2 regions of the Streptomyces chromofuscus genome follow, and region 2 is predicted to be linked to the other one. Evidence: riboswitches for the same ligand, from Rfam matches in the RefSeq annotation. Region 2 holds a riboswitch; the other holds the start of a gene.
What was found. A riboswitch is a leader RNA that binds a small molecule or an ion and turns the genes downstream of it on or off. The one in region 2 is predicted to bind cyclic di-AMP.
Positions count from the first base shown of each region.

Region 1 (6,199 bases), 500 kb from region 2:
CTCACCCCCCGCGGTTTCAGCGCCGCCCCGCTGTTCACCGCCGCCCCGCTGATCGCCGCACCGCTTCTTTCCCGCCGGGCCACGCTTCTCATCGGCGTCGCCGCCGTCGCCGTGGGCATGGCGGTGGACATCCGGTACGGCGACCTCCTCCAGGTCGAGGCGCTCACCGAGCAGGTCACCGTGGTGACGGTCGCCGCCCTCGCCCTGCTGATCAACGGGCTCGTCCGGCGCAGCCACGCCCGTCTCCATTCGGCCTGGGAGATCGCCGAGGCCGCCCAGCTGGCGGTACTGCCGGAGCCGATGGAGCGGATCGGCGGCTTCGAGGTCGCCGCGCGCTACGAGGCCGCGCAGGCGGATGCCTTCATCGGCGGCGATCTGTACGCGGTGCAGGACAGCCGGTACGGCGTACGGCTCGTGGTGGGGGACGTGCGCGGCAAGGGCATGGGGGCGGTGGCGGCGGTCGCCGTGGTCGTCGGGGCGTTCCGGGAGGCCGCCGAGCACGAGGCGACGCTGGAGGCGGTGGCGCGGCGGCTGGAGCGGGCGCTGACGCGCGAGGGCACGCGACGGGACGCGATCGACGCCTTCGAGGGGTTCACCACCGCCGTACTCGCCGAGATCCCGCACGAGGACGGTGTCGTCCGCATCCTCAACCGCGGCCATCCGCCGCCGCTGATGCTCTACGCCGACGGCACGGTGCGCCCGCTGCCCGCCCGGCAGGCGGCGCTGCCGCTCGGCATGGGTGAGCTGGCCTCCTGGCCGGACCGCGCGGAGGAGTCCCGCTTCCCGGGCGGCGCGACGCTGCTGCTGTACACGGACGGCTTGTCCGAGGCGCGGGACGCCCGGGGCGTCTTCTACGACCCGGCGGCCCGGCTGGCCGGCCGGACCTTCGGCGGGCCCGCCGAACTGCTCTGCGCGGTGGCCGAAGACGTTCGCCGGCACAGCGAGGGCGGCACCACCGACGACATGGCTCTGCTCGCCGTCCGGCGACCGTCACCAGGGGTGATGGAACAAACGCCCTCCGCATGACAACTGACATGCAGTCAGAAATGGGTACGGTCCTGACCGGAGGTCAACTCGCCCGATTTTCGTCGTTGATGGCCCGTACGTCCTGGCGGAAAACCTTAATGATCAAGTGGAACGGCTTGGAAATCAGGCCCTGGTTCTATTAACGTCCGATAACGCAGCGCGGTCGTCCCAGCCGTCACAAGAGGCGGCTCCGTGCGCACGCGCCGAATCCCGCGCGAGGCCCTTACCGGCCGCACAAGGGAACCGGGGAACCACCACCTTGGGGTGAATCGGGCGTATGCCGCCGTAGTGGTACGGCTGGTTTACGCGCGTAGGAGACCTTCCTGCTCCGAACCCGTCAGCTAACCCGGTAGGCGAGAAGGAAGGAAAGGAGTACGCCCACGTGGCGTCCAACCGGCCTGCCCCACAAGCCCCGTTCGTGCCTGGCCAGCGCGCCGCCGACAGCACCGACACGTTCGTCTACGGCGCGCAGCGCACCGACGAGGGCCCGTGGGAGGAGTGGAATCCCACTGCGGAGACCATCCGCCCCGTACGCGGTCGGCACCGTGTCAGCAAGCAGCGCGGCGGTGGACTCGCCCGCAGCTCCACCGTTCTCGGCGTCGGCGTCATAGCCGCGGTCGGCGCGGGCGGCATGGCCAGTGCGAACGCGGGCAAGCCGCCGGTGTCGATCTCCATGCCCGACCTGCCCTCCGTCGGCGCGCTGATGTCCGACGACGAGGACGCAGACTCCACCGAGCCCCAGCTCGCGAGTGCCCCGCTCAGCAGCCTCGGCGCGACCCCCGCGGAGACCGCGGAGGGCACCACCGACGCCGGTGAGGCGTTGCGTGCCCGCATCATCGCGCAGGCCGAGCAGCAGCAGGAGCAGGTCGAGAGCAAGGCCGCAGCGGAGGCCGCGGCCGCCGCCGAGAAGGCCGCCGCCGAGGCCGCGGCCAAGGCGGAGAAGGAGGCCGAGGAGAAGGCCGCCGCCGCCAAGGCCCTCGCCGAGGAGGAGGCCCGCAAGAAGGCCGAGGCCGAGCGGCTCGCCGCCCTGGCCAGGCAGTACGCGCTGCCGACCTCCTCGTACACCATCACCTCCACCTTCGGCCAGGCCGGCGCCCTGTGGTCGTCCGGTTACCACACGGGCCTCGACTTCGCCGCGCCCACGGGCACCCCGATCAAGGCGGTGCACAGCGGCACCATCACCGAGGCGGGCTGGAACGGGTCGTACGGCTACAAGACCGTGCTGACCCTCGACGACGGCACCGAGATCTGGTACGCCCACCAGTCGTCGATCGGCGTCAGCGTCGGCCAGAAGGTCACCACGGGCGAGGTCATCGGCCGCGTGGGCGCGACCGGCAACGTGACCGGCGCGCACCTGCACCTGGAGGTGCACACCGGCGGCGGCGGACTCGACCCGCTGGCCTGGCTGCAGAGCAAGGGCCTCACCCCTTAAGGAACGCGTTCCCCCTCCAACCCCGGCGGTCCTGACGGCAACCCCCCGACGTCAGGGCTGCCGGTTTCGGCTGTCCGCGGCCCTCTGGTGTCCTACGTGGTGTCCTACGACCGGCAGTCCTACGACCGGTACGGGTTGTACACCGGGTAGGGCGCCGTCGGCCCGTGCGCCGGCGCCCAGCCGTACACCGGCGGCATCATCGCCGGCATCGGCGGGGCGGTCACGCGTGCCGCGTACTCCAGGGCCGGCCGGGCGATCTCACGGCGGTTCCACAGTTCCCTCAGCAGCTCGCGTTCCCGCACGACGAAGTCGGTCCGGGCCCGGCCGCGGCGGCCCCGGTGCCGCAGGAAGGCCAGGGACGTGGCGTACGCCTCGTACTGCGCGACGGCCCGCGCGGCCGGTTTGCCGAGGTGGTGGCCGGCGTACTCGCGGGCCAGGCGGCGGGCCCGCATCGAGCCGAGGGCGAACGGTTCGGCGGGCGAGAGCCAGCCGGCGACGACGTAGGCGGGCAGCTCCTCGCGGACGGTCCGCAGCTCCCGCTGCCGCGTCCAGACCACCAGCCAGGTCAGCAGGCCGAACGCGGGGACCATGAAGCCGCCGTACACCGCGAAGAAGCCGAAGTCGCCGAAGGTCGCCGAGCCGTTCCACAAGGCGTGCATGCCCATCGCGAGCAGCAGCCCGGCCGGCGGCAGCAGGATCCGGCGCAGCCGCTGGCGTTCCCCGGCGAGCGCGGCGATGCCGAAGGCGATGCCGGTGAACACGGTGAACAGGGGGTGCGCGAACGGCGACATGACGACCCGCACGAAGAAGGTAGCGGCGGTCACGGAGGCGATCCCGCTGTGGCCGGCCAGCTGGTCGGTGCCGAAGGCGGTGCCGAGGTAGAGGATGTTCTCGGTGAAGGCGAAGCCGGTGGCGGTGACGCCGGCTATGACGACGCCGTCGAGGATCCCGGTGAAGTCGCGGCGCCGGAAGAGGAAGAGCAGCAGGATCGCGGCCGCCTTCGCGGACTCCTCGACGACCGGGGCTATGACCGTGGCGCCCCAGGTGTCGGCGCTGGTCGGGTCGGCGGTCGCGGTCGCTATCCACTGGGTGGCGAAGCTGTTCGCGACGATGGCTATCAGCGCCGCCGCGCACGCTCCCCAGGCGAAGGCGAAGACCAGGTTCCGCCAGGGCCCGGGCTCGACCCGGTCCAGCCACCGGAAGGCGGCTGTCAGCAGCGGCACGGGGAGGACCGCGAGGCCGAGGCCGACCAGGAAGCCCTCGGTGCCGGTCTGCTCGCGGACCAGGGCGAGGATCACCAGGCCGGACAGGGCGAGCAGCGTGCTCAGCGCGCCGTACCGCACCCACCGCTTCTGCCACCAGTGCGCGTGCAGCAGGGGGCGGCCGCCGGGAACGCCGGGGTTCGTCGGATACGGGGGACTGATCGCCACGGCATTGACCCTAACGAGGGGAGAGTCGAACGAGGGAAGGGTTTTACGGCCGACCGTCGCGCGGACGCTGGTCCTTCACCGCCGGTCCGCGCGCCGGTCGTCGTGCGGTACACGGCGGAAGAGCAGGTCGTTCACCTCATGACCCTTGTCCAGCCCCTGCCCCTCGAAACGGGTGAGCGGGCGGAAGTCGGGGCGCGGGGCGAAGCCTCCGTCGGGCCGGGTGTTCTCGAAGTCGGTGTGCGCGGTGAGCACCTCGAGCATCTGCTCGGCGTACGGCACCCAGTCGGTCGCGCAGTGCAGGATCCCGCCGGGCCTGAGGCGGCTCGCGGCGAGGGTGAGGAAGTCCGGCTGGATCAGCCGCCGCTTGTGGTGCCGCTTCTTGGGCCAGGGGTCGGGGAAGAAGACGCGCAGCCCGTCGAGGGAGTCGGGGGTGAGCATCTCGCGCAGCAGGATGATGGCGTCGCCGTTGGCCACCCGGACGTTGCCGAGGCCGGCCTGGTCGGCGAGGTTGAGCAGGTTGCCCTGGCCGGGGGTGTGGACGTCCACGGCGAGGATGTTGGTGTCCGGGTCGGCGGCGGCCATCCGCGCGGTGGCCTCGCCCATGCCGAAGCCGATCTCCAGCACGACGGGGTGGTCGTTGCCGAACAGCTCGGCGAGATCCAGGACCCGCCGCCCGTCGATGTCCAGACCCCACTTGGGCCACAGCCGCTGCAACGCGTCCGCCTGCCCCGCTGTCACCCGGCTCCGCCGCGGCTGGAAACTCCGGATCCGCCGCTCGAAGTGCGAACCGGCGGGGTCGGCCTTGGGGCCGTCGGGAAAGCGCGGCTCACCCTTGGCCCGATGCCGACGGACGGCGCTGTCACGGGTCGGGTGGGAGGCTTCGGGAATGTTCAGGGAGTCAGACACAGTGGCTTCGATGTTACGGGGTGCGGGGTGACGCGGACGGGGGTGCGGGCCGGAGGCGGGCGGGGCCGGGTCGCGGGCGCGAGGGGGAGGGGGAGGGCCGGAGTATGACGGGCAGGGGTGTGGGTGGAGGTCTGGCAGGTGTGGGCTGTGGACGCGGGTGCCGGGTCGGGGGCCGGGCCGGCGTGGGATGCGGGCGCGTGGGCCGCGGACGCGGGGGCGAGGAGCGGGGCCGGGTGGGCGGGGGCTGTGGACGGGTGAGGGCGTGACTGGGGGGTCATGTGCGGCTCAGTGCTATCAGGGCCCTTCGGGCCACCTCGCGGCCGATCGGCAGGGAGGCCGTCGCCGCGGGGGACGGGGCGTTCAGGACGTGCACGGCCCGCGCGCCCTCCCGGATCAGGAAGTCGTCCACCAGCGTGCCGTCCCGGAGTACCGCCTGGGCCCGCACTCCGGCCGCCGTCGGGACCAGGTCCTGCTCCGTCGCCGCGGGCAGCAGCCGCCGCACCGCCCTGGCGAACGCGGCCTTCGACACCGACCGCCACAGCTCCCCGCCGCCGTACCGCCAGTGCCGGCCCGCAATCCGCCAGGCTCCGGGCCAGGCCAGCGTCCGGGCCAGCTCGCGAGGCCGGACCACGCCCCAGCCGTAGCCCTCGCGGGCCAGCGCCGGCACCGCGTTGGGGCCCACGTGGACGCCGCCGTCGATGCCGCGCGTCAGATGCACGCCGAGGAACGGGAACGCCGGGTCGGGCACCGGATAGACCAGGCCGCGCACCAGCTCCGGCCGCGCCAGCTCGTAGTACTCCCCCCGGAACGGGATGATCCGCATGCCGGGGTCGTCCCCGGTCATCCGGGCCACCTCGTCGCAGTACAGCCCGGCGCAGTTCACCAGCACCCGCCCGCGCACCACGGTGCCGTCCGCCGTCCGCACGGCGACCCCCCGCTCCGGGCGCCGGTCGACGTGCAGCACCTCGGCGCCGTACCGGATGTCCGCTCCGGAGGCCTCGGCCAGCTGCCGCGCGACCGCGCCGAAGTCGCACACCCCGGTCGTCCCGACGTGTATGGCCGCGAGGCCCCGGACCTCCGGCTCGTACTCCGTGATCTGTGCCGCGACCAGCTCCCGCACCGGAATGCCGTTCTCCCGGCCGCGCTGCACGAGCGCGTGCAGCCGGGGCAGCTCGGAGCGCTCGGTGGCGACGATCAGCTTCCCGGTGACGGCGTGCGCGATGTCGTACTCCGCGCAGAACTTCACCATCTCGGCTGCGCCCCGCACCGCGTACCGCGCCTTGAGCGAGCCGGGGCGGTAGTAGACCCCGCTGTGGATCACACCGCTGTTGCGTCCCGTCTGGTGCCGGGCGGGCCCCGCCTCCTTCTCCAGCACGGTCACCCGCGTCCCCGGCGCGGCACGTGT
Region 1 covers NZ_CP063374.1:3,860,843-3,867,041, reverse strand. Annotated here, with positions in the region: gene IPT68_RS17395 (PP2C family protein-serine/threonine phosphatase) at 1-1,026, shown strand, start outside; cyclic di-AMP (ydaO/yuaA leader) riboswitch at 1,218-1,397, shown strand; gene IPT68_RS17390 (M23 family metallopeptidase) at 1,409-2,458, shown strand; gene IPT68_RS17385 (PrsW family intramembrane metalloprotease) at 2,578-3,888, opposite strand; gene trmB (tRNA (guanosine(46)-N7)-methyltransferase TrmB) at 3,964-4,782, opposite strand; gene lhgO (L-2-hydroxyglutarate oxidase) at 5,069-6,199, opposite strand, start outside.
Region 1: linked by a shared signal. The riboswitch ahead of IPT68_RS17390 (M23 family metallopeptidase) and the one ahead of IPT68_RS15030 (LysM peptidoglycan-binding domain-containing protein) in region 2 are both predicted to bind cyclic di-AMP.

Region 2 (6,199 bases):
CCGGCGAGGGCATCGGGTACGAGCTGCTGACGCTGGCGATACGCGCCGAGGCGGAGGGCGTGGACCCGGAGGCGGCACTGCGTGCGGCGGCCCGCGCCTATCGGGACGCCGTACGGGCTGCGGAGGAGGTCGGCGCGTAGCACCGTGCGGCACCGGAGCCGTAGCGGGCGGGCGCGAGGCCTGAGCGTCGCCGCGGGCCAGGGGCTGGCCGACCCAGGCATGCGCTCCCTCCGGCGAGCGAAGGCCTGTCGGGCACGGTCGCACTGCTCGCCCGGCAGCTGATGCTAGTCCTCGACGGGGCGAGCGCCCGGTCCGGGGCGCGGGTGGAGGCGCTGGACGACGGTTTGGCGACGGCCGATCGCCGCGCTGCCGGAGGCGGTCGACGTCCGGTAGCGCGAGGCGGCGGACAGGGGCCCGCCCGCCGCCCGGAAACCCCTCGGCGGGCAGCCCGTGGCTGCGGATACCGTCAAGGGGTGACCGACCAGCAGTACCCCGACACGCCCGCGCCGGCTGCCACGCCTGCGCCAACACCGGCGCCCGAACTCTTCACCTGGGAGTTCGCGACCGACCCGTACCCCGCCTACGCCTGGCTCCGCGAACACGCCCCCGTGCGCAGGACGAGGCTGCCCAGCGGGGTGGAGGCCTGGCTGGTCACCCGTTACGCCGATGCCAAGCAGGCCCTCGCCGACCAGCGGCTGTCGAAGAATCCCGCGCACCACGACGAGCCCGCGCACGCCAAGGGCAAGACGGGCATCCCGGGTGAGCGCAAGGCCGAGTTGATGACGCATCTGCTCAACATCGACCCGCCGGACCACACTCGGCTGCGCAGGCTCGTCTCGAAGGCGTTCACCCCGCGCCGCGTCGCCGAGTTCGCGCCGCGCGTGCAGGAGCTCACCGACGACCTCATCGACCGGTTCGCCCGCACCGGCTCCGCCGATCTCATCCACGAGTTCGCCTTCCCGCTGCCCATCTACGCCATCTGCGACATGCTCGGCGTCCCGCGCGAGGACCAGGACGACTTCAGGGACTGGGCCGGCATGATGATCCGGCACGGAAGCCAGGCAGCCGGCGGCCGAAGCACGTCGTCCGCCGAGGGCGGCGGGAAGCGGACGGGCAGCCCTCGGGGCGGCGTCGCGCGGTCGGTGAAAATGATGCGCGGTTACCTCTCCGAGCTGATCCACCGCAAGCGCGAGTCCCTCCCCGCCGAACCCGGCCCCGGCGAGGACCTCATCTCCGGCCTGATCCGCGCCTCCGACCACGGGGAGCACCTCACCGAGAAAGAGGCCGCGGCCATGGCCTTCATCCTGCTGTTCGCCGGGTTCGAGACCACCGTCAACCTCATCGGCAACGGCACTTACGCGCTGCTCACCCACCCCGGCCAGCGCAGCCGCCTCCAGCAGTCCCTCGCCCGCGGCGAACGCGCCCTGCTGGAGACCGGCGTCGAGGAACTCCTGCGCTACGACGGCCCCGTGGAACTCGCCACCTGGCGGTTCGCCACGCAGCCGCTCACCATCGGCGGACAGGACATCGCACCCGGCGACCCCGTCCTCGTCGTGCTCGCCGCCGCCGACCGGGACCCGGAGCGGTTCGCGGACCCGGACACCCTCGACCTCGCCCGCCGCGACAACCAGCACCTGGGCTACGGCCACGGCATCCACTACTGCCTCGGCGCGCCCCTCGCCCGGCTGGAGGGCCAGACCGCGCTGGCCACCCTTCTCACCCGCCTCCCGGACCTGAGACTCGCGGTGGATCCGGCGGAACTGCGCTGGCGTGGCGGGCTCATCATGCGGGGTCTGCGAACACTGCCGGTGGAGTTCACGCCCGTTCCGTAGCCGGGCGGTACAAGCGGGCGGTACAGGCCGGAGGTACCATCCGACGGTCAAGAGGGCGGCACCAGCGCGAACGTGACACGCGTTCAACTCTGTGATGTTCACGTGATCTGTGCGGCATTAACTTGTGACAAGTGATCGACTGCCGATACGTTCACGCCATCAGCGTGACGGCTGTCATCGGCCGCCGCGCTGGTCCCTGTTGTCTTGCGAAAGGTCCCCGCATGCTTTCCGGGAACGGTCGTCACCGTCGCCCCCGCCAGGCGCCCGCCCTTGTCGTCGCGGCCGGGGTGACCGGCTCCGCCATCGCCATCCCCCTTCTCGGCGCCACCGGCGCGAGCGCGGCCAGCGGGACGACCTGGGACCGGGTCGCCGAGTGCGAGACCGGCGGCTCCTGGAGCGCCGACACGGGCAACGGGTACTACGGCGGGCTGCAACTCTCCCAGGACGACTGGGAGAAGTACGGCGGCCTCACCTACGCGGCGAGAGCGGACCAGGCCAGCCGTTCGCAGCAGATCGCCGTGGCCGAGAAGGTCCTCGCGGACCAGGGTGTCGGCGCGTGGGCGACCTGCGGTCCGCTCGTGGGGCTCGACACCGACTCCGAGGCGGCTGTGGTCGACACGGGCGTGGCCGGTGACGCGTCGAGTACGCCGGTGGGTACGATATCGGGCGGTTCGGGAAGTCTGTCCAACTCGCTTGGCTTGTCCCATTCATCCGGTGGCGCCCGCTCCGGCGACATCGACGGCGCGTCGGGCCGCTCCAGCGGTTCGAACGGCTCGAATGGATCCAACAAGTCCAATAGGCCCACGGATTCCGCCACATCCACTGATTCCGGCGAATCCGCCAAATCCACCCCTTCCGCCGGCTCCATCACCTCCAGGCCTTCCCACTCCATCCCCTCCTCCGGTTCCGCCGAATCGCCCGGGGCGGGTCAATCGCCGACGGAATCGGGCAAATCCCCGAAAAGCTCGCCGTCTTCAGGGCTGTCGTGGAGCACGCCGAACAGGTCCAGCCTCACCGACACGGGCTCCCTCGGCACCGGCAAGCACCGCGGGAGCAGTGCGAACGAGGAGCCGGCCGGCGGCCGGGGCGCCGAATCGACCGGGCGGCACGCCTCGCGTGACGGTGCCACCCCCCGTGCGGCCGCCGGCGGTTCGTACACGGTCCAGGAGGGCGACAGTCTCTCGGGGATCGCCGACTCCCTTGGCGTGCACGGCGGATGGTCCGCGCTCTACGCCGGGAACAAGGACTCCCTCGGCACCGACCCCGACCTCATCCGGCCCGGTCAGACGCTGGAGGTAAGGGGCGAAACGGGCGGAAAGTAGACCAGAGGGCGAGCCGGAGGGCGGCTCGGAAACGGCCCGGGAGCAGCGGGAGTTCACGTCACACTTCGAGCCGAATGTCCGGTTTGGCGAAAGTGTGGGATGAGTCTCAGAAGCCCTGATCGTCTTTGAAATTCCGCCGATCGCCTGTCTACGGTCATGACCGCTCGCCAATGCGAGCCCCGGCAGCCGTAACGCCGAATCCTGCCAGCGGCCGCCCGGGAACAGTCGTCGCGTCAAGCGCCGTAGGCAGGAGCGGGGGACCCAAGGTAAGTGCCGGGTCCGGCAGTTGAGGAGACTCAGCGCCGGAACCGGCTCGGGGTGAAGCCGCGCCTCCCACGGAGGTGTGGCCGGGCAACTCAACCGGCCCGAACCCGACAGCTCACCTCGCAGGCGTCGGTGAGGGGACCCAACCATGCTGTTTTCCGGCAAGGGCAAGCACCGTCGTCCGTCCAAGACCGTTCGCGCCATCGCCGCCGTCGGCGTCACCGGCGCCGCCGCCGTCGCCGCGCCGCTGATGGCGGCCGGCAGCGCCTCCGCCGCGACCGCCGCCGAGTGGGACGCCGTCGCCCAGTGCGAGTCCGGCGGCAACTGGTCCATCAACACCGGTAACGGCTACTACGGCGGTCTGCAGTTCTCCGCCTCGACGTGGGCCGCGTACGGCGGTACCCAGTACGCCGCCACGGCCGACCAGGCCTCCAAGGAGCAGCAGATCCAGATCGCCGAGAAGGTGCTCGCGGGTCAGGGCAAGGGCGCCTGGCCGGTCTGCGGCACGGGCCTGTCGAACGCCACCTACACCGGCGGCGGCTCCACCGACAGCGGCTCCTCGCAGAGCACCGAGCAGAGCGCCGAGACCAGCACGCGTGCGACCGAGCAGCAGTCGGCCTCCCGTTCGCAGGAGCGCCCGGCCGCCAAGGAGACGGTCACCACGCCGACCGGTCAGAAGGTCGAGAAGGGCGACGGCGAGTACAAGGTCGTCGAGGGCGACACCCTCAGCACCATCGCCGCCGAGCACGACGTCGAGGGCGGCTGGGAGAAGCTGTTCCAGCTGAACAAGGACATCGTCGACGACGCCGACCTCATCTTCCCGGGTCAGCAGCTGCACCTGAAGTAAGAGGGGTTTCGCAGCAGACCCACAGCGCCCTCACATGAGGGGCCGCCATGCTGGAGGCCCCGAGAGGCTCCCGTGAGGGCTACCCCCCGTCCCCACGGGTCCCCCGCCCCGGTGCGTGTTCCCCCGCACGCGCCGGGGCGGGGCTTTTCGCGTCACCGGCTCACTCGTCCGCTACGCGCCCGCTCAGGTCTCCGTCGAAGCCTGCTGTCGTCGCCGAGGCCCTTCGCCGCCACCTGACGTCTCCCGTCGAAGCCTCTGCCGTCACCGATGCCTCTGCGCCCGTTGGCGGCCTCTGTCGCCACCGGCGCGTCTTGCGCCCGTCGGCGTCCTCTGCCGTCAATCGGCGCCTCTTGCGCCCACCGGCGTCATCCGCCGGAGCCCGCTGCCCCCGCCCGACGCCCTCCGCGCCCCCACCGGCGTCTCCTGCCGACGCCTCCTCCTCCACCGACGCCCTCCGCCGCCACCGGCATCTCCCGCCGCCACATGCGCCTCCCGCCGACGCCCCACCCCGTCGCCGCCGCGGTCGACGCCCCCACCGTCGGCGCCCCTCACCACCGACGCCCGCCCTCCCCATCACCTCTTCGTGCCGCCCACTTGTGACCCCGTCTTTGTTCCGTTCGGAAACAATTTACTCTCGGTTCCGTCCATGAGGTGGGCGACCGGCTGGCCGATCGCACGGAGCCGGTTAGGCTCGTCTCGCAGAGCCGCTGCGGTCCTGCTAAACCGCGTCACATCCACGAAGGAGATGCTCGTGCCGTCCATCGACGTCGTCGTAGCCCGGGAAATCCTGGACTCCCGAGGCAACCCCACGGTCGAGGTCGAGGTCGGCCTCGACGACGGCAGCACGGGTCGTGCCGCCGTTCCGTCCGGCGCTTCCACCGGCGCCTTCGAGGCCATCGAGCTCCGCGACGGCGACCCCAACCGCTACCTCGGCAAGGGCGTCGAGAAGGCCGTCCTCGCCGTCATCGAGCAGATCGGCCCTGAGCTGGTCGGCTACGACGCCACCGAGCAGCGCCTGATCGACCAGGCGATGTTCGACCTGGACGCCACCGACAACAAGGGCTCCCTCGGCGCCAACGCCATCCTCGGCGTCTCGCTCGCCGTCGCCCACGCCGCCTCCGAGGCCAGCGACCTGCCGCTGTTCCGCTACCTGGGCGGCCCGAACGCGCACCTGCTGCCGGTGCCGATGATGAACATCCTGAACGGCGGCTCGCACGCCGACTCCAACGTGGACATCCAGGAGTTCATGATCGCCCCGATCGGCGCGGAGTCCTTCTCCGAGGCGCTGCGCTGGGGCGCCGAGGTCTACCACACCCTGAAGAAGGTCCTGAAGAACAAGGGCCTGTCCACCGGCCTCGGCGACGAGGGCGGCTTCGCCCCCAACCTCGGCTCCAACCGCGAGGCCCTCGACCTCATCCTCGAGGCCATCAAGGAGGCCGGCTACGCCCCCGGCGAGCAGATCGCCCTCGCCCTCGACGTGGCCGCGTCCGAGTTCTACAAGGACGGCTCCTACGTCTTCGAGGGCAAGGAGCGCTCGGCCGCCGAGATGACCGAGTACTACGCCGAGCTGGTCGCGGCGTACCCGCTGGTCTCCATCGAGGACCCGCTGTTCGAGGACGACTGGGAGGGCTGGAAGACCATCACCGCCAAGCTCGGTGACAAGGTCCAGCTCGTCGGCGACGACCTGTTCGTCACCAACCCGGAGCGTCTGGCCCGGGGCATCGAGGAGGGCGCGGGCAACGCGCTGCTCGTCAAGGTCAACCAGATCGGCTCGCTGACCGAGACCCTGGACGCCGTGGAGCTGGCCCAGCGCAACGGCTTCAAGTGCATGATGTCCCACCGCTCCGGCGAGACCGAGGACGTCACCATCGCCGACCTCGCCGTCGCCACCAACTGCGGCCAGATCAAGACCGGCGCCCCGGCCCGCTCCGAGC
Region 2 covers NZ_CP063374.1:3,357,097-3,363,295, reverse strand. Annotated here, with positions in the region: gene IPT68_RS15045 (nucleoside triphosphate pyrophosphohydrolase) at 1-140, shown strand, start outside; gene IPT68_RS15040 (cytochrome P450 family protein) at 474-1,832, shown strand; gene IPT68_RS15035 (LysM peptidoglycan-binding domain-containing protein) at 2,054-3,154, shown strand; cyclic di-AMP (ydaO/yuaA leader) riboswitch at 3,383-3,562, shown strand; gene IPT68_RS15030 (LysM peptidoglycan-binding domain-containing protein) at 3,567-4,265, shown strand; gene eno (phosphopyruvate hydratase) at 5,017-6,199, shown strand, end outside.